3 regions of the Kitasatospora sp. NPDC018058 genome follow, and region 1 is predicted to be linked to each of the others. Evidence: predicted binding sites of a transcription regulator. Region 1 holds the regulator's gene; each other region holds the start of a gene.

What was found. Region 1 encodes HrcA, which represses chaperone genes, less so after heat shock. Its sites were predicted from a motif close to TTNGCACTCNGNNNNNCNGAGTGCNAA; they were not measured.
Region 2: a site for HrcA is predicted at 4,171-4,197, ahead of ACH4E7_RS00145 (FmdB family zinc ribbon protein). Genes of this name have one in related genera too.
Region 3: a site for HrcA is predicted at 4,682-4,708, ahead of groL (chaperonin GroEL). Genes of this name have one in related genera too.

The regions. Positions count from the first base shown of each region.
Region 1 covers NZ_JBIRFA010000013.1:110,085-116,322, reverse strand. Annotated here, with positions in the region: gene ACH4E7_RS20100 (DUF3097 domain-containing protein) at 1-767, opposite strand, end outside; gene ACH4E7_RS20095 (hypothetical protein) at 799-1,383, opposite strand; gene htpX (zinc metalloprotease HtpX) at 1,419-2,339, opposite strand; gene hrcA (heat-inducible transcriptional repressor HrcA) at 2,608-3,642, shown strand; gene dnaJ (molecular chaperone DnaJ) at 3,717-4,859, shown strand; gene ACH4E7_RS20075 (16S rRNA (uracil(1498)-N(3))-methyltransferase) at 4,945-5,694, shown strand; gene ACH4E7_RS20070 (S41 family peptidase) at 5,789-6,238, shown strand, end outside.
Region 2 covers NZ_JBIRFA010000001.1:26,132-32,369, reverse strand. Annotated here, with positions in the region: gene ACH4E7_RS00160 (penicillin acylase family protein) at 1-588, opposite strand, end outside; gene ACH4E7_RS00155 (potassium/proton antiporter) at 862-2,346, shown strand; gene ACH4E7_RS00150 (MFS transporter) at 2,715-4,082, shown strand; gene ACH4E7_RS00145 (FmdB family zinc ribbon protein) at 4,209-4,514, shown strand; gene ACH4E7_RS00140 (hypothetical protein) at 4,818-5,090, shown strand; gene mscL (large conductance mechanosensitive channel protein MscL) at 5,121-5,537, shown strand; gene ACH4E7_RS00130 (hypothetical protein) at 5,636-5,896, opposite strand; gene ACH4E7_RS00125 (sigma-70 family RNA polymerase sigma factor) at 6,017-6,238, opposite strand, start outside.
Region 3 covers NZ_JBIRFA010000015.1:147,356-153,593, forward strand. Annotated here, with positions in the region: gene ACH4E7_RS22355 (copper homeostasis protein CutC) at 1-369, opposite strand, end outside; gene ACH4E7_RS22360 (hypothetical protein) at 431-1,372, opposite strand; gene ACH4E7_RS22365 (PadR family transcriptional regulator) at 1,369-1,722, opposite strand; gene ACH4E7_RS22370 (hypothetical protein) at 1,787-2,425, shown strand; gene ACH4E7_RS22375 (hypothetical protein) at 2,432-2,788, opposite strand; gene groL (chaperonin GroEL) at 2,903-4,525, opposite strand; gene ACH4E7_RS22385 (cold-shock protein) at 4,860-5,063, opposite strand; gene ACH4E7_RS22390 (MoaD/ThiS family protein) at 5,617-5,895, opposite strand; gene thrC (threonine synthase) at 5,924-6,238, opposite strand, start outside.

The DNA.
Region 1 (6,238 bases):
AGGTCCTTGTAACTGTTCACCTTCGACAGGATGTGCTTCCACGCCGCCGGGGTGTCCACCGGCCAGCCGAGACGGCGGCAGGTGCCCTCCTTCCAGTCCTCGCCGCGGGGGACGGCGGGCCAGGCGGGGATGCCGACGGAGGCGGGCTTCACGGCCTGCCAGACGTCGATGTAGGGGTGGCCGACGACCAGCACCGAGTCGCCGGTGACCTGGGCGGCGATGCGGTGTTCCTTGGTGCCGGGGAGCAGGTGGTCGACCAGGACGCCGAGGCGGCGCCCGGGGCCGGGGGCGAAGTCGGCGACGATGGCGGGGAGGTCGTCGATGCCGCGCAGGTACTCGACGACGACGCCCTCGATGCGCAGGTCGTCACCCCAGACCCGTTCGACCAGTTCGGCGTCGTGCCGGCCCTCGACGTAGATGCGGGACTCGCGGGCGACCCGGGCGCGGGCACCGGGGACGGCGATCGAGCCGGAGGCGGTGCGGCCGGGAGCACGGGAGGGGGCCGGGCCGGTGGGGCGCACCAGGGTGACGGCCTTGCCCTCCAGCAGGAAGCCGCGCGGGACCAGGGGGAAGACCCGGCGCTTGCCGAAGCGGTCCTCCAGGGTGACGGTGAACCCCTCGGCGGTCTTCTCGCAGCGCACCACCGCGCCGCAGAAGCCGGTGGTCACCTCCTCGACCACCAGGTCCCGTTCGGCGGGCACCTCCGGTGCGGGGGTCTGCTTCTTCCACGGCGGGGTCAGGTCTGGTCCGTACTGGCGGCTGCGCATACGGGTGATCATAGGGATGGCGGACGGACCGTCAGAGGCCCGGCGCGCCCCAGACCGGGAACCAGCGACTCAGGTCCTTCTCCAGCCGCAGGTCGTTCCCCAGCATCGCGTTGACCTGCAGCTCCAGCGGGCTGTTGCGCCGCTCGCCGCCGCCGGGCATCGGGGCGAAGGGGTAGAAGGTGCCGCGCTTGTAGAGGTAGACCAGGGCCAGCGACTGGCCCTCCGGGTTGCGGAAGCAGACCAGCGAGCAGAGCAGCTGCGGCCCGAAGCCGTTCGCCTCCAGCTCGCTGTTGACCGCGTGCAGGTCGTTCACCAGCTCCGGCAGTTCCTCGGGCCGGTGCCGGGTGAGCAGCCAGGAGTAGCCGTAGCCGTCCTTGGAGGCCTCCACCGGCACGCCGCCGCGCTCGGTGTCGGCGTCCAGCAGCGCCCGGACCTGCTGCTCGACCTGGACGAAGGCCGCGCCCTCCACGGCCGCGAAACAGACCGAACCGAGCCCGGTGGGGGTGAACCCGGCCCCGGCCTCCAGGGTGAGCGCGGCGGACGGCACACCGAACAGCTGGTCGAGGTCGGGCTTGACGGGCTTGGTGCGGCCGAACAGGGCGTCCAGGAATCCCACGGCGGTCCTTTCGGATCATTCGGATCAGGCGGTGATCAGCGGCCGAGCTGCTCGGAGATCTTCGCCAGCTGTGCCAGTCGCTTCTCCAGCGACGGGTGGGTGGAGAGCAGCTGCGAGGCGGTCTCCCGGGCGCTCAGCGCGGGGGCGAACCAGAAGGCGTTGTACGGCTGGGACTTGCGCAGGTCCTCGGTGGGGATGGCCGCGATCTGTCCGGTCACCTTGGTCAGGGCCGAGGCCAGGGCGCTGGGCCGGCCGGTGAGCTGGGCCGCGGCCCGGTCGGCGGCCAGCTCGCGGTAGCGGGAGAGCAGCCGGGTGAGCAGGAAGCTGATCGCGTAGACGACCATCGACACCAGCGGGACGATCAGCGCCACGATGGCCGCGTTCTGGTCGTTGTTGTTGCGCCCGCCGCCCATGAACCCGCCGTACACGGCGATCCGGGTCATCGCCCCGGCGAGCACGCCGAGGAAGCCGGCGATGGTCATCACGGCGACGTCCCGGTGGGCGACGTGCGACAGCTCGTGCGCCAGGACGCCTTCCAGTTCCTCCGGTTCGAGCCGGCGCAGCAGACCGGTGGTGACGCAGACCACCGCGTTCTGCGGGTTGCGGCCGGTGGCGAAGGCGTTGGGCATGTCGTTGTCGGCGACCGCCACGCGAGGCTTGGGCATGTCGGCCAGGGCGCAGAGCCGGTCGATGGTGCCGTGCAGCTGGGGGTACTGCTCCTCGGTCACCTGGTGGGCGCCCATCGCCCGCTCGGTGATCTTGTCGCTGAACCAGAACTGGGCCACGAACAGCCCGCCGGAGATCAGCACGATCAGCGGCCAGGCCCCGCGCAGCAGCGCGATCAGCAGGCCCGTGAAACCGACGTACAGCAGCCCGATCACGAACATCGTCGCGACCATGCGGCCGGTCAGGCCGCGGTCGGGCGCGAAACGGGTGTGCTGGCCCGAGCTCGACATCGCTTGCTCCTCCATTCGCCGTCGCTTTCGATGCTGCCACCCGGACGGTCCCCGAGCACCATCCCGTGCACGGGGAGTGTCGCGGCCCCGCCGCGAACTGCGGGCAGGATCACCCCGGGCGGGCCGTTCCTGCGAAAGGACCCGGGCCTTACACTGGCAGGTACGGTTCTGGCACTCGTGTGCGCAGAGTGCCAGGGTCGGGGTCCTTCCCGGGAGCGGCCCGCAGCATCACAGACGGACAACGTGCGAAGACGGAGGTGCGTGCCCCATGGCCGGTGAGGTCCGCCAGCTGGACGACCGCAAGCTCGCCGTTCTGCGTGCCATCGTCCAGGACTACGTGGGCACCGAGGAGCCGGTCGGCTCCAAGGCCCTGGTGGACCGGCACAACCTCGGGGTCTCCCCGGCCACCGTGCGCAACGACATGGCGGCGCTGGAGGAGGAGGGGTACATCCACCAGCCGCACACCAGCGCGGGGCGCATCCCCACCGACAAGGGCTACCGGTTGTTCGTCGACAAGCTGGCCGAGGTCAAGCCGATGAGCGCCCCGGAGCGGCGGGCGATCAGGCACTTCCTGGACGGCGCCGTCGACCTGGACGACGTGGTCGCCCGCACGGTGCGGCTGCTCGCCCAGCTGACCCGGCAGGTCGCCGTGGTCCAGTACCCTTCGCTGACCCGTTCCACCGTCCGGCACATCGAGCTGGTGGCGCTGGCTCCGGCCAAGGTGATGCTGGTCCTGATCACCAACACCGGCCGGGTCGAGCAGCGGATGGTCGACTGCCCGGGCACGGTCGGCGAGACGGTCCTGGCCGATCTGCGCGCGCGGATCAACGTGCGGGCGGCCGGCCAGCGGCTGCCGGACGTCCCGGGCCTGCTGGAGGAGCTGCCGGCCACCTTCGAGCAGATCGACCGGCCGACCGTCAGCACGGTCCTGGCGACCCTGTTCGAGGCGCTGGCCGAGCAGAACGAGGAGCGGATCATGCTGGCCGGCACGGCCAACCTGACCCGGTTGGGGCACGACTTCCCGCTCACCATCCAGCCGGTGCTGGAGGCCCTGGAGGAGCAGGTCGTCCTGCTTCGCCTCCTGGGTGAGACCACGGACGCCGCGATGACGGTCCGGATCGGGCGGGAGAACGCGTACGAAGGGCTGAATTCCACCTCGGTGGTGTCGGTCGGCTACGGTTCGGGCGACGAGAGCGTGGCCAAACTGGGTGTGATCGGTCCGACCCGGATGGACTACCCGGGCACAATGGGGGCGGTGCGAGCAGTGGCACGGTACGTGGGTCAGATCCTGGCCGAGTCGTAGCAAGCAGGCCGCTGTTACATAAGTAACGGCGGTGTCCAGTCGCACTACTACAGGCGGAACAAGCGGAGCATTTGGTGGCCACGGACTACTACGCGGTACTCGGCGTCCGACGGGATGCGGGGCAGGACGAGATCAAGAAGGCGTTCCGGCGCCTGGCACGCGAACTGCACCCGGACGTCAACCCGGACCCGAAGACGCAGGAGCGGTTCAAGGAGATCAACGCCGCCTACGAGGTGCTCTCCGACCCGCAGAAGCGTCAGGTCTACGACCTCGGCGGCGACCCGCTGTCGCCGGGCGGCGGTGGTGGCGCGGGCGGCTTCGGCGCCGGCGCGGCGGGCTTCGGCTTCTCCGACATCATGGACGCCTTCTTCGGCGCCGCGGCCGGCCAGCGTGGCCCGCGCTCGCGCACCCGCCGGGGCCAGGACGCCATGATCCGGCTGGAGATCACCCTGGAGGAGGCCGCCTTCGGCACCACCAAGGAACTCCAGGTCGACACCGCCGTCACCTGCACCACCTGCAACGGCGAGGGCGCGGCCCCCGGTACCTCCGCGCAGACCTGCGACATGTGCCGCGGCAAGGGCGAGGTCTCCCAGGTCACCCGCTCCTTCCTGGGGCAGGTCATGACCTCCCGCCCCTGCCCGCAGTGCCAGGGCTTCGGCACCGTCGTGCCGACCCCGTGCCCGGAGTGCGCCGGCGACGGCCGGGTCCGCGCCCGCCGCACCCTGACCGTCAAGATCCCGGCCGGTGTCGACAACGGCACCCGGATCCAGCTGGCCGGCGAGGGTGAGGTCGGCCCCGGCGGCGGCCCGGCCGGCGACCTGTACGTCGAGATCGCCGAGACCACCCACAGCGTCTTCCAGCGGCGCGGGGACGACCTGCACTGCACCGTCACCATCCCGATGACGGCCGCCGCGCTCGGCACCCAGGTGCCGCTGCAGACCCTGGACGGGCTGGAGGAGGTCGACATCCGGCCCGGCACCCAGTCCGGTCAGTCGATCCCGCTGCACGGCCGGGGCATCACCCACCTGCGCGGGGGCGGCCGGGGCGACCTGATAGTGCACGTCGAGGTGCAGACGCCCACCAAGCTCGACCCCGAGCAGGAGGAGCTGCTGCGCCGGCTCGCCGTACTGCGCGGTGAGGAGCGCCCGTCCGGTCAGTTCGCGCCGGGTCAGCAGGGCCTGTTCTCGCGCCTGAAGGACGCCTTCAACGGCCGGTAGACCGTCCGGGAGGGGGTGTCGGGGTCAGGGCCCCGACACCCCCTTCGCGTTCCTGTTCCGCCCACCCCCTCCGGAGGACCACCCCATGACCGCCCCCGTCTTCGTCGTCGCGACCGAGCGGATCGCCGCCGCCGTGCCCGGGGCGCTGGTGCGCCTGGACGGGGCGGAGGGGCGGCACGCGGCCGCGGTGAAGCGGCTGGAGGCCGGTGAGGCGGTGACCCTCGCGGACGGGTTGGGGCTCGGCGTGGACGGGACGGTCGCCGAGGTGCTCGGCAAGGACGCGATCGACGTCACGGTGGCCGCCGTGCGCCGGGAGCCGGAGCCGGCGCCGCGGATCGTCGTCGTCCAGGCGCTGCCCAAGGGCGACCGCGGCGAGCTGGCCGTGGAGACCATGACCGAGGTCGGCGTGGACGTGGTGATCCCCTGGGCCGCCTCGCGCTGCATCACCCAGTGGAAGGGCGACCGCGGCGCCAAGGCGCTCGCCAAGTGGCGGGCCACCGCCCGGGAGGCGGGCAAGCAGTCCCGCCGGCTGCGTTTCCCCGAGGTGCGCGAGCTGATGACCACCAGGCAGCTGGCCCCGCTGCTGGCCCAGGCCTCCCTCGCCGCGGTGCTGCACGAGGAGGGTGCCGAGCCGCTGGCGCACGCCGCGCTGCCCGCGGCCGGGGACATCGTGCTGGTGGTCGGCCCGGAGGGCGGGGTCTCCCCGGAGGAGCTGGCCGCCTTCGCCGAGGCGGGCGCGAAGCCCTACCGGCTGGGCCCCTCGGTGCTGCGCACCTCCACCGCCGGGGTGGCCGCCGGGGCGCTGCTGCTGGGGCGCACCGGCCGCTGGGCGTAGGGGCGCACCGGCCGCTGGGCGTAACCCCCGCACGCCGGGTCGGGAGTTGCGGAAAACGGGGCGGCTCGTACCCGCACCTGCCTACGCTGGCGGCGTGACGGACTCCCTGAGCACCTCTGCGGGCGCCTATCTGCGCCATCCCCATCTGCACGGTGACCTGGTCACCTTCGTCGCCGAGGACGACCTCTGGCTGGCCCCGCTGGGCGGTGGCCGGGCCTGGCGGCTGACGGCCGATCACCTGCCGGTGCACCACCCCCGGTTCTCCCCGGACGGGCGGCACATCGCCTTCTCCTCCACCCGGGACGGTGCCCCCGAGGTGCACGTGGTGTCGGTGGACGGCGGGCCGTCCCGGCGGCTCACCCACTGGGGCAGCGAGCAGACCCGGGTGCAGGGCTGGACGGCCGACGGCCGCCCGATCGCCACCACCGGCGCCGGCGAGGCCAGTGAGCGCCGCAGCTGGGCGCACGCGGTGCCGCTGGACGGCGGCGAGGCGGTGCGGCTGCCGTACGGGCCGGTCGGCGGGCTCGCCTTCGAGCCGGACGGG
Region 2 (6,238 bases), on a different contig from region 1:
CCAGGCCATCGCCTTGAGCCAGGCCACCGAGTCGACCGGGGTCCACTGCTCGGGCTTGTAGCCGCTGTTGACGGCGCCGAGCAGGGCGTACTCCAGCGAGGCCTTCTCACCGCCGGGGTGCTCGGCCAGCCAGGCGTTCACGCCGTCCGAGTAGGCCTGCAGGTACTTCTTGGTCTCGGGCGACAGCTTGGTGTCGAACTCCTTCTGCGCCACCTGTCGCCAGCCCATGGTGCGGATGAAGGAGTCGGTGTCGACCTGGCCGTCGCCGAACATCTCGGACAGCCGGCCGGCCGTGATGTGACGGCGGACGTCCATCTCCCAGAAGCGGTCCTGCGCCTGGACGTATCCCTGGGCGCGGAACAGGTCCTCGGCGGTGTCGGCGTACAGCTGCGGGATGCCGTTGGCGTCGCGCTTGACGTCGACCGGCGCGCTGAGGCCCGCCACCTTGACGCTGCCGTCCACCTCCGGGAAGGACGCACGGACCGCGGTGACCCCGCGGTAGCCGCCGTAGCCGACGCCGGCCACCAGCAGCACGACCAGCACGATCACGATCAGACGGGCGCGCCGGAACTTCTTCGAGCGGGGCATCTGGGTCCTTGCGGTCCTGACTTCGGGGCGGGCGGGCGTGTCCAGGGCCTGGGGCCGTGACAGGGCACCACATTAGGCCGAGTCGGCGGAGCGCTGTGAATGGGGGACCAAACTAAAGATATGGCAAAATGTTAGACTGAGTAACGATCCGCAACAGGAGCATTGACGACTTCTTAGCGGGCCGGTGCCCGACAGCACCCTCTCTACACCAACGGAACAACCCCAGCACCACCTGACACCCCGCCCGCCCATGCCTGCCCGAGGTGCCACTGCGTGAACGTCGCCCACCTGAACCAGCTCCTCCTCGAAGCCTCCGCGATCCTCTTGGTCGCGGTGGTCGCCGTGCGGATCTCGACCCGATCAGGGCTGCCGAGTCTGCTGATCTATCTCGGGATCGGCGTCGCACTGGGCCAGGACGGAATCGGCATCACCTTCAACAACGCCGAGCTGACCCAGGTGCTCGGCTACGCGGCGCTCGTGGTGATCCTGGCCGAGGGCGGCCTCAAGACCAGCTGGCGCGAGGTCAAACCGGTGATGCCGGCGGCCACCGCGCTGGCCACGCTCGGCGTCGGGATCAGCGTGTTCGTCACCGCGGCCGGCGCGCACTGGCTGGTCGGCCTGGACTGGCAGACCGCGCTGCTGCTCGGCGCGATCGTCTCCTCCACCGACGCCGCCGCCGTCTTCTCGGTGCTGCGGATGGTCCCGCTGCCGCACCGGCTCACCGGCCTGCTGGAGGCCGAGTCCGGCTTCAACGACGCGCCCGTGGTCATCCTGGTCGTCGCCTTCGCCGGCACCGGCGGGCACGACTCCTGGTACGTCCTGCTCGGCACGATCGCCGCCGAGCTCGCCATCGGCGCCGCGGTCGGCCTGGCGGTCGGCAAGCTCGGCGCGTACGGGGTCAAGCAGGTCGCACTGCCCTCCTCGGGCCTGTACCCGATCGCCGTGATGGCGCTGACCGTACTCGCCTACGCGGGCGGCGCGCTGCTGCACGGCTCCGGCTTCCTCGCCGTCTACGTCTGCGCGGTGATCCTCGGAAACTCCAAGCTGCCGCACGGACCGGCCGTGCGCGGCTTCGCCGACGGGCTGGCCTGGATCGGACAGATCGGCATGTTCGTGCTGCTCGGACTGCTCTCCGCACCCGAGAGCATGGGCGACTCGGTGGTGCCCGCGCTGGTGATCGGCGGGGTGCTGGTCTTCCTGGCCCGGCCGCTGTCGGTGGCGCTCACCATGACCCCGTTCAAGGTGCCCGCCCGCGAGCAGGCGCTGCTGAGCTGGGCCGGGCTGCGCGGGGCCGTGCCCATCGTGCTGGCCACCATCCCGGTGGTCTCCGGCGCCCACGAGGCCCAGGACGTGTTCAACATCGTCTTCATCCTGGTCGTCGTCTTCACCCTGCTCCAGGGACCGACCCTGCCCTGGGTGGCCAAGCGGCTGCGGATCGGCGAGGGCGCGATGGGCCAGGACCTCGACATCGAGTCCGCGCCGCTGGAGAAGCTGCACGGGCACCTGCTGTCGGTCACGCTGTCGCCGACCTCGCGGATGTCCGGCGTGGAGATCAGCGAGCTGCGGCTGCCCAAGGGGGCGGCGGTCACCCTGGTCGTGCGCGAGGGCAACTCCTTCGTGCCGGACAAGGCCACGATGCTGCGCGGTGGGGACGAGCTGCTGGTGGTCACCACGGACGAGGTCGGCGAGGCTGCCGAACGGCGGCTGCGGGCCGTCGACAAGGGCGGCAAGCTGGCGGGGTGGCTGAACGGGCGCTGAGCCCGCCGCCCCGGGCACTCCGCCCCGGGCACTCCGCCCCGGGCACTCCGCCCCGGGCACTCCGCCCCGGGCACTCCCCGGGGGCCCGTTCCCCGCGGCCCGGCTGGTGGTGGACTGGGTGGCCTGGCGGAATCTACGCGCGTAACTGTATGCTGGTTCGACTACGCCGTATAACTACCGCTAGACCACCCCCAGCATCTGCCTGACGCAGAGTTGGCGCGACCGCTCGGCGGCCGCGGTCCGGCCCCGGCCCGTCAGGCCAGGCTGACCCGGTATCTACCCCGGTCGACGCGCGAGAGGACGACTCTCGGCGCCGTCGGGGCCACCCCATGCCCTGCCGCGCTACCAGGCAGCAGGAAGGACCGACCGTGACGGCCCGCCGAACGGTCGACATCGCCGCGGACAACGCTCCGGACACCGCGGCCAGCACTGTGGACACCGCCGCCGAGGCGCCCGCCAGGGTCGGGTACGGCGAGCTGCTGCGCACGCCGGGCGCCTGGACGTTCCTGTCCCCCGCGTTCTTCGCGCGACTGCCGTACGCGATGCTCAGCATGGGCATCCTGCTGCTCATCACCCAGACCACCGGCTCGTACGGCACCGCCGGCACCGCCGTCGCCGTCTCCTCCGTCGCCCAGGCCCTGATCGGGCCGCAGACCGGGCGACTGGCCGACCGGTACGGCCAGGCCGCGGTGCTGGTCCCGACGGTCCTGGCGCACGCGGCCTCGGTCGGCGTGCTGATCGCGCTGGCGCTCGGCCACGCGCCGGCCTGGAGCGTGTACCTGGCCGCCGTCCCCGCCGGGGCGAGCGTGCCGCAGATCGGCGCGATGGTCCGGGCCCGCTGGGTCTCCAAGTTCACCGGGGAGGGCGCCTCCCCCACCGCCGCGGCCAAGGTGAGCACCGCGTTCGCCTTCGAGTCCGTGACGGACGAGTTCACCTTCGTGATCGGCCCGATCCTGGCCGCCAACATCGCCGCCTTCGCCAGCCCGGCGGCCGCGCTGGTCGCCGAGGCCTCGCTGACCCTGGTCGGCGGTCTCGCCTTCGCGGCCCAGCGACGCAGCGCCCCCGCCCGGATCGTTCCGCAGCCCGGCGTGCGGCGCGCCTCGGCGCTGGCCTCGCCCGGTGTCCGGCTGCTGGTCGGGGCCTTCCTCGGGGTCGGCGCGGTGTTCGGCGGCATGCAGGTGTCGGTCAACGCCTTCGCCGACTCGGTGGGACAGCACGACGCCGGCGGCACGGTGTACGGGATCTTCGCGGGCGGCTCGATGCTGGCCGGTGTGCTGTACGGCGTGATCGCCTGGCGGCGGCCGGTCCAGCAGCGGATGGTCATGAGCTACACACTGCTGGTGCTGGGCTGCTCGGTGCTCTGGGCGATGCCCGACCTGGTCGCCCTGACGGTCGCCGGGCTGATCTGCGGTCTGGCCATCGCGCCGACCCTGATCAGCGGCTACACCCTGGTCGAGACGCTGGTCGCGGACGGCGCCAAGACGGAGGCCTTCACCTGGCTGACCGGCGCGATCGGGCTGGGGCTGGCGTTCGGCTCGATGGCGGCGGGCAAGCTGCTCGACGGCCACGGGCCCTCGGTCGGGTTCCTGGTGCCGGCGGCCGGCGCGGGCCTGGGGCTGATCGCGCTGGTGTCGATGCGGCACCTGCTGGTGGCGCCGGGCGGGGCGGGCCGCGTGGTGGCGTCGTCCGCCGAGCACGGCGGCGCGGCACAGCTGGTCGGTGCGGCCAAGGGCTGAACGCGCGGTGGGCGGTGACTCGGTACCGGCTCATCTCACACCGGAGTCGCTGGACTGATCCAGCGGAATGCCGCATCATTGACCATCGTTAGCACTCATCAGGCGAGAGTGCCAGGAGGAAGACAAGTGCCCACGTACCAGTACCAGTGCACCGAGTGCGGCAACGGCCTGGAGGCGGTGCAGAAGTTCACCGACGAGGCGCTGACCACGTGCCCCGACTGCCAGGGACGGCTCCGCAAGGTCTTCTCGGCCGTGGGCGTCGTGTTCAAGGGCTCGGGCTTCTACCGGACCGACAGCCGCTCGTCCTCCAGCAGCTCGGTGGGCGCCGGTTCGTCCTCCGGCTCCTCGACGTCCGCGTCGTCCTCGTCGGGTTCGTCCGGCTCCTCCAGCTCGTCGAGCTCGTCCAGCAGCCCGGCTCCGGCCGCGAGCTGACGTCGGGCGCTCCGCGCTCGGCGCTTCGCGCCGAACCGGCGTCCGGGAGCTCTCGGAAGCTTCTCGAAAAGGCCCGTCGGCCCCGCTTCACGCGGGGCGGCGGGCCTTCGGCGTGCCGTGCTCGCCGTCCGGGCGCGGGTTTCCGTCAGCTTGCGGACATCGGTCTCACTCGCGCGGGCGTACGAAGTTGTCCACAGGGGCGGGTTTATCCACAGGCTGTGGGAACGGGCTTTCCGGCGGCGCCCCGGGCGCGCATCGTGTGGGTCACCAGAGACCGACCGATCGAGTCCGGAGGTGACGTCGATGACGACCATGAGCCTGTCCGTCCCGCTGCCCGCACCCACCGTGCCGCCCCGGCGGGAGGTGCCGAGCTTTCCGCCGATCCGGCGCGGCTGCGGCGGGTGGCACCGCTGGCGCCGGGCCGTCCGGCGGCGGGCCGGGGTGCCCGCGCTGGTGCTGCTCGCGGTGGTGGCGGCGCTCGCCTTCGGGCCCGCGCGGGCCTGGCTGCCGCCACCCCCGGGGGGCGCGGTGGGCCGTACGGGTTGCCAATCCGGACTTCCGGAAGTTCACCCGTAACCGGGTAACGACTTCGTCGTTCGAGGCGGCATGAAAGGCTTCAAGGAATTCCTGCTGCGTGGAAACGTCGTCGAACTCGCCGTCGCCGTGGTCATCGGCGCGGCCTTCACCAACATCATCAACGCCTTCGTCAAGGGCGTGATCAATCCGCTCGTCGGTGTTTTCGGGACGAAGGACCTCGGGTCCTACAGTTCCTGCCTCAAGGGGCCCTGCGAGGTGAGCGCCACCGGTGAGGTCACGTCCGGAATCCTCATCCTGTGGGGGGCGGTGCTCAGCGCCGCCCTGCAGTTCCTGATCACGGCAGCCGTCGTCTACTTCATCCTGATCATGCCGATGAACCGGCTGGCGGCCAAGCGCAAGAGCCCCGCCGAGACGGTGGTGGAGGCCGAGGCCAAGGAGGTCCAACTGCTGACCGAGATCCGCGACGCACTGGTCACGGCCCGCTAGTCGCGGCCCGGTGGCCGCGTAGCCCTCGTGCCGCATGGCCCTGGTCTGGGCCTGTCCGGCGGATGTCGGCGGGCCCGGCGAGATCCGCCGGCCGGGCCCTAGTCCCCGTGGTGCGGCGGACGCTGGCTCAAGTACCAGTCCAGCTCCCGCCCACCGCTCTCCCCCGCCCCGGAGCGCTCGCCCCAGCCGGCGTCGGTGTCGTCCCGGGACTGCTGGTCCAGCGGGTCCCGGAAGACCAACCGGGCCTTGGCCACGGCCGTCTTCCGATCCGCCGGCCGCTGGCCCGCCGACCGCTGCTGCGGCTGCTCGTCCTGCTCCTGGCGGACCTGCTCCTGCCCGCTCTGTTCCTGCTCGCTCACCCTGTCCACTCCCCTGGTCACCCGGGCCGTCGTGTCCCTCCAGCCTATGAGCCCCGTGGCACGCCGCGGGCCCCGGTGCGGAGCGCCCCGCATCAGGACCCGTCCGGTCGAGCCGGTCCGTCAGGCGGCTTCGAAGCCCGCGTGGTCGGCGATCTTCTTCAGCTCGGCGAGCGCGTGCTTCTCGATCTGGCGGATCCGCTCGCGGGTGAGGCCGTGCTGCTTGCCCACCTCGGTGAGGGTGCGCTCGCGGCCGTCCTCCATGCCGTAGCGGGAGCGGATGATCGAGGCCGTGCGGTCGTCCAGCCGCCCGATCAGGTCGTCCAGCTCCTCGCGGCGGAGCAT
Region 3 (6,238 bases), on a different contig from region 1:
GATCGCCCGGTGGAAGGTCCAGCGGCAGCCGGCGATCGCCTCGGCGACGGCCACGGTGGCAACGAGGTCGACGGCGCCGTCCGCGTCAAGGAAGCCGAAGACGAACTCCTCGGCCCCCTCGGCCCGCAGCGCGGCGGCCCGGGCGCACAGCTCGTCCAGGTCACCGGGCGCGAAGCCGTCCCGGATCCGCAGCATGACGCGCAGCGGGATGCCGACGGCGGCCCGGATCCGGGCGAAGTCCGCCACGGACGGGGTGAGCCCGTCGGCGGCCATGTCGGTGACCAGTTCGAGCCGGTCGGCGCCTCCCGACTCGGCAGCCTGGGCGTCCTGGGGCGTCAGCGCGATGACTTCGAAAATTGGTCTAGACATATCGACAGCCTGCCACATCCGCCCGCCCCCCGGCGAGACCGCACCCCCCTTTCGCCCCCGCTCAGACCAACTGCCGACCGCCCGGCCCGGCGGGACCCTTCCGACGGCCCACCAGCACCAGCGCCACGGACACCGCGACCGTCAGCACGATCATCGGCAGCAGCCTCCAGGCCCCGCCCTCCTGCTGCCACAGCGCGTGGAGGTTGACGCTGAACGTCCACGGCAGCGCCGCGAGCCCGGGAACGGCCACCAGGTACCAGCCGCGCACCGCCGTCAACACCATCAGCAGCGGCACCACGATCATCAGCGCCCGCCACTGCCGGTCCAGGTGGTACCAGCTGGTGTAGACGTTGTCCGCGAACGCCACGACCGGGGTCAGCACCGCCGCCGCCAGCACCAGGCCCCGCTCCCGCCAGGCCGGCGCCGGCAGGACGTCCTTCGGCGCGGCCAGCAGCACCAGGGCCCAGAGCACGAACGGCCCGTCCCACTGGAAGACTTCGAGGAAGGTCCACAGCGGCTGAAGGAGCCCCGGACGGCTCGCCTCCCACGCGAGGTCCGCCACCGCGGCCAGCGCCGACACCCCGGACAGCAGCTTCGCCACCGTCCACCGCCCGAGCAGCGCCGCGACGGCGGAGAGCACCGCCGCCCCCAGCAGCCCCCAAAAGGACAGGAAGTGCAGCAGCCCCCATCTCATGTGCGGCACCTCGGACTCCAGGTACCTCAGCAGCGCCTGACCCGCCGCCAACCCTCCGGCGGCCCCGACCACCAGCGGCGCGGCCAGCGCCGCCAGCCGCCCGCCCGTGGAGGTCGAGGTCAGCCCGGTCCGCATCCGCAACCCGTACGCGCCCAGGTCGAACAGCTCCCGGACCCTGGCCACCGGGCCCGCCTCGGCGGTGGTGTCGGCGAAGACGACGGCCAGCTCGTCGCCGCGCTCCCGGCGGTAACGGCCCGGATAGAGCGCCAGCGCCGTCCGAACGACGAGGGTCGAATCACTCATGCTCATGCGAAGGCCCCCCTGACCCTCGGACTGACAACGGCGACGGAGAGCCGGCGCTCCGCCTCGGTGGCCACGGCCTTCAGCCGCTCGGCCTCAGTGGCCAGCGCACCCCGACCGGCGTCGGTCAGCGCGTAGGTGCGCCGGGCACGGCCGTCCACCACCTCCTCGGCGGCGACCTCGATCAGGCCCTGGCCCAGCAGCCGGTCGAGCGCGCCGTAGAGCGTGCCGGTCCGCATTTTGACCCGGCCGTCGGAGATCGCGGAGATCTCCTGGATGAGCGCGTAGCCGTGCCTCGGGGCGTCGGCCAACGCGGTGAGCAGAAGCAGCGTCGGCTCCTGCATGGAGCGTTCTGTCATACGTCTACATATATCGTCGACCGGCACATCCCGTCCACCGGAACCAGCCGACACAATGAGCCGCATGCTCACCGCGACCGAGGACCTGCTGACCGCCTGGACCGCCCTGCTCCACCGCTGCGACGCCACCGACGACCCCGAACCGTACGGCCGGGAGCTGCTGCGCCGCTGGTCCGAGCCGCAGCGCCGCTACCACACCCCCGAGCACCTGGACGCGGTGCTCCGGTACGTCGACGAACTCGCCGGGCACGCCGCCGACCCGGACGCCGTCCGGCTCGCCGCCTGGTTCCACGACGCCGTCTACCGGCCCGACCGCTCCGAGAACGAGGAGCGCAGCGCCGCCCTGGCCGTCCGCGCGCTGACCGCCGCCGGCCTGCCCGCCGCGCGGGTCGCCGAGGTCGAACGCCTCGTCCTGCTCACCGTCACCCACGACCCCGCCCCGGGCGACCGCGACGGCGAGGTGCTCTGCGACGCGGACCTCGCCGTCCTCGGCGGCTCCCCCGAGGCGTACGCGGCGTACGCGGCCGCCGTCCGCGAGGAGTACGGCTTCGTCCCGGACCCGGACTTCCGCGCGGGCCGGGCCGCCGTCCTGCGCCAACTCCTCGCGCTCCCGGCGCTCTACCGCACCCCCGCCGGACGCGGGCGCTTCACCGCGCCCGCCCGCGCCAACCTGACGGCCGAACTCCAAAAGCTGGAGAGCTAGACCGAGCTAGACCAGCTCCCCCACCGGCGCCACCGCCGCACCCTGCTTGCCGCACACCCAGTGCGGCTCCGGCCCCAACTCCGGCTCCACGCTGAGCGCGTGCGGGTCGCCGCCAGCCGCGCAGGCGGTGCACAGCGGCCACCGCCCGTACGCCTCCAACAGCGCGTCCTGGACGTCCTGGGCGACCAGCCCGAGCACGTACTCGGTGCCGTCCGGCCACTGCTCCAGCCACCAGCGGCGGTGCGTGACGGCATGCTCCACCAGCGAGACGACGGCGGCGTCCGCCACGTCCCGCGCGGTGAGGTCGGCCAGGATCAGTGCCCGCGCGTTGTGCAGGGCGGTCTCGATGTCATCGGAAGCCATCCGTCCATCCTCTCCCCAACCCACCCCGAACGCCGAAACGCCGCGTGGGCGGCCCCCCGAAGGGAGCCGCCCACGCGGACGGGGAATCAACCGATCCGATCGAGGCGATCAGGATCAGAAGTCCATGTCACCGCCCGGCATGCCGCCGCCGGCGGCCGCGGCGGCCTTCTCCGGCTTGTCGGCGATGACGACCTCGGTGGTGAGGAACAGCGCCGCGATGGAGGCGGCGTTCTGCAGCGCGGAGCGGGTGACCTTGGCCGGGTCGATGATGCCCGCGGCGACCAGGTCGACGTACTCGTTGGTGGCGGCGTTCAGGCCGTGACCGGCGGGGAGGTTGCGCACCTTCTCCACCACGACGCCACCCTCCAGGCCGGCGTTGGTCGCGATCTGCTTGATCGGGGCCTCCAGCGCGACCTTGACGATGTTGGCACCGGTGGCCTCGTCGCCGTCCAGCTCCAGCTTGTCGAAGGCGACACCGGCCTGCAGCAGGGCGACGCCACCACCGGCGACGATGCCCTCCTCGACGGCGGCCTTGGCGTTGCGGACGGCGTCCTCGATGCGGTGCTTGCGCTCCTTGAGCTCCACCTCGGTGGCCGCGCCGGCCTTGATGACGGCCACGCCGCCGGCCAGCTTGGCGAGGCGCTCCTGGAGCTTCTCGCGGTCGTAGTCCGAGTCGCTGTTCTCGATCTCGGCGCGGATCTGGTTCACGCGACCGGCGACCTGCTCGCTGTCGCCGCCACCGTCGACGATGGTGGTCTCGTCCTTGGTGATGACCACCTTGCGGGCGGTGCCCAGCAGGTCGATGCCGGCGTTCTCCAGCTTGAGGCCGACCTCCTCGGAGATCACGGTGCCGCCGGTGAGGATGGCGATGTCGCCGAGCATGGCCTTGCGGCGGTCGCCGAAGCCCGGGGCCTTGACGGCGACGGACTTGAAGGTGCCGCGGATCTTGTTCACGACCAGGGTCGACAGGGCCTCGCCCTCGACGTCCTCGGCGATGATGACGAGCGGCTTGCCGCTCTGCATGACCTTCTCCAGCAGCGGGAGCAGGTCCTTGACCGAGCCGATCTTGGAGTTGGCGATGAGGATGTACGGGTCCTCGAAGGTCGCCTCCATGCGCTCCAGGTCGGTGGCGAAGTAGGCGGAGATGTAGCCCTTGTCGAAGCGCATGCCCTCGGTGAGCTCGAGCTCCAGGCCGAAGGTGTTGCTCTCCTCGACGGTGATGACGCCTTCCTTGCCGACCTTGTCCATGGCCTCGGCGATCAGCTCGCCGATCTGGGTGTCAGCGGCGGAGATGGAGGCGGTGGAGGCGATCTGCTCCTTGGTCTCCACGTCCTTGGCCTGGGCCAGCAGCTGGTCCGAGACGGCGGCGACGGCCTTCTCGATACCGCGCTTCAGGGCCATCGGGTTGGCGCCGGCGGCGACGTTGCGCAGACCCTCGCGAACCAGGGCCTGGGCCAGCACGGTGGCGGTGGTGGTGCCGTCACCCGCGACGTCGTCCGTCTTCTTGGCGACCTCCTTGACGAGCTCCGCACCGATCTTCTCGTACGGGTCCTCGAGCTCGATCTCCTTGGCGATGGAGACACCGTCGTTGGTGATCGTGGGGGCGCCCCACTTCTTCTCCAGCACGACGTTGCGACCCTTGGGGCCGAGCGTGACCTTCACTGCGTCGGCGAGCTGGTTCATGCCACGCTCAAGGCCGCGGCGAGCTTCCTCATCAAAGGCGATGATCTTGGCCATCTGAAGTGGTCCTCCGGGACACGGTCGACTGCTCGGACCAAGGGGTGCCCGCGACGGACGGCCCTGGTGTGCGGGGGTCCATTCCCCTACCGCTCCCGGGGGCCTCACCGACCCGGTCCGCTGTCACTCTCACGCTGTGAGTGCTAACGCCAATGATTAGCACTCCGGGTGGTCGAGTGCAAGCCCAATCGGCAACCCGCGAGCCGCCGTCGAGCCCGCCGGGAAGGCGGACGGGAACGCGAACGGGCCCGCACGACGCGTGTCGTACGGGCCCGCCGAGAAGCACGAGGTCCACTAGCCGTGGGCCGTGCCGAGCTCCTGGAGCCGGAAGGGGTCAGACCGCCGCGCGAACCATGTCCGCCTGCGGGCCCTTCTGTCCCTGGGAGATCTCGAACTCGACCCGCTGGCCCTCCTCGAGGGTGCGGTAGCCGTCCATCTGGATAGCGCTGTAGTGGACGAAGACGTCCGCACCACCGTCGACCGCGATGAAGCCGTAGCCCTTCTCCGCGTTGAACCACTTGACGGTGCCCTGAGCCATTCCGAACTCCCCTAGTGCTGTGCTGGCCCTTCACGTGCCCGCAGGTCGCGGGCCCGGGTCTGGTTGGAGGCCGGCCCGGGGAACCCCCCCTGGGCGCAGCCGTGCACGCCGCAATCCTCCGCCCGGAACACCGAACGGCTCCCGGTGAGCGGGTGATTACGTCGACCGCCGCTGAATGTATCCGGATCGACGCCCTCTGCAACAGGGTCAGCCGACGGGAATTCCATAGACCCGTCAAGAGACAAGGCCGAGCAAGCTGGGAGAAACTCGGCATTTCGCGCCGGACATAGCGGACGAATTACCCAAATCCCTGCAGGAATTCTGACATCCGCCTGACATGTTTCACGGCCCTGAACTCAACCCGGCCCCAGTGTCCGGACGAGCTCCGGCGAAGCGCCGCGCGAGCCGAGAGGGAAGCCCCCGTTCCCAGCAGAGCCACACTCTACTCCGACTTGACCCGGAAATATTCCCGCCGAAATGCCGACGACCGCCCGCGCATACGGAGAGTCGAATTCCGTACGTACGGGCGGCCGGGAAGCGGGTTCGCGACGGCTCAGCAGCCGCCGGCCACCGCCGGGATGATCGAGACGCTGGCGCCGCCCTTGATCTCGGTCGCCAGGCCCTCGGCGAAACGCACGTCGTCGTCGTTCACGTACACGTTGACGAAACGGCGCAGCTTGCCGGTGTCGTCCAGAATGCGGGCGGAGATACCCGCGTGGTTCTTCTCCAGGTCGGCGATGACCTCGGCCAGGGTGGCCCCCTCGGCGGACACCTCGGCGGCGCCGCCGGTGTAGGTGCGCAGGATGGTGGGGATGCGGACGTTGGCGCTCATGGCTCTCCTAGCGGGGGGTAGGGGTGGTTCAGGCGGACGCGAGGCCGGCGGAGCGGAACGACTCCAGGGTCGGGCGGATGACGGCGGTCATCCCGGCGTCGGAGACGGCGTCCAGCGTCTTCAGGCCGTCGCCGGTGTTGATCGCGACGGTCTCCTTGGCCGGGTCCAGCCGACCGGTCTCGACCAGCTTCTTCAGCACGCCGACGGTCACCCCGCCCGCGGTCTCGGCGAAGATCCCCTCGGTCCGGGCCAGCAGCCGGATCGCCGCCACGACCTCCGCGTCCGTGACGTCCTCGACCGCCCCGCCGGTCCGACGGGCGATGTCCAGCACGTACGGGCCGTC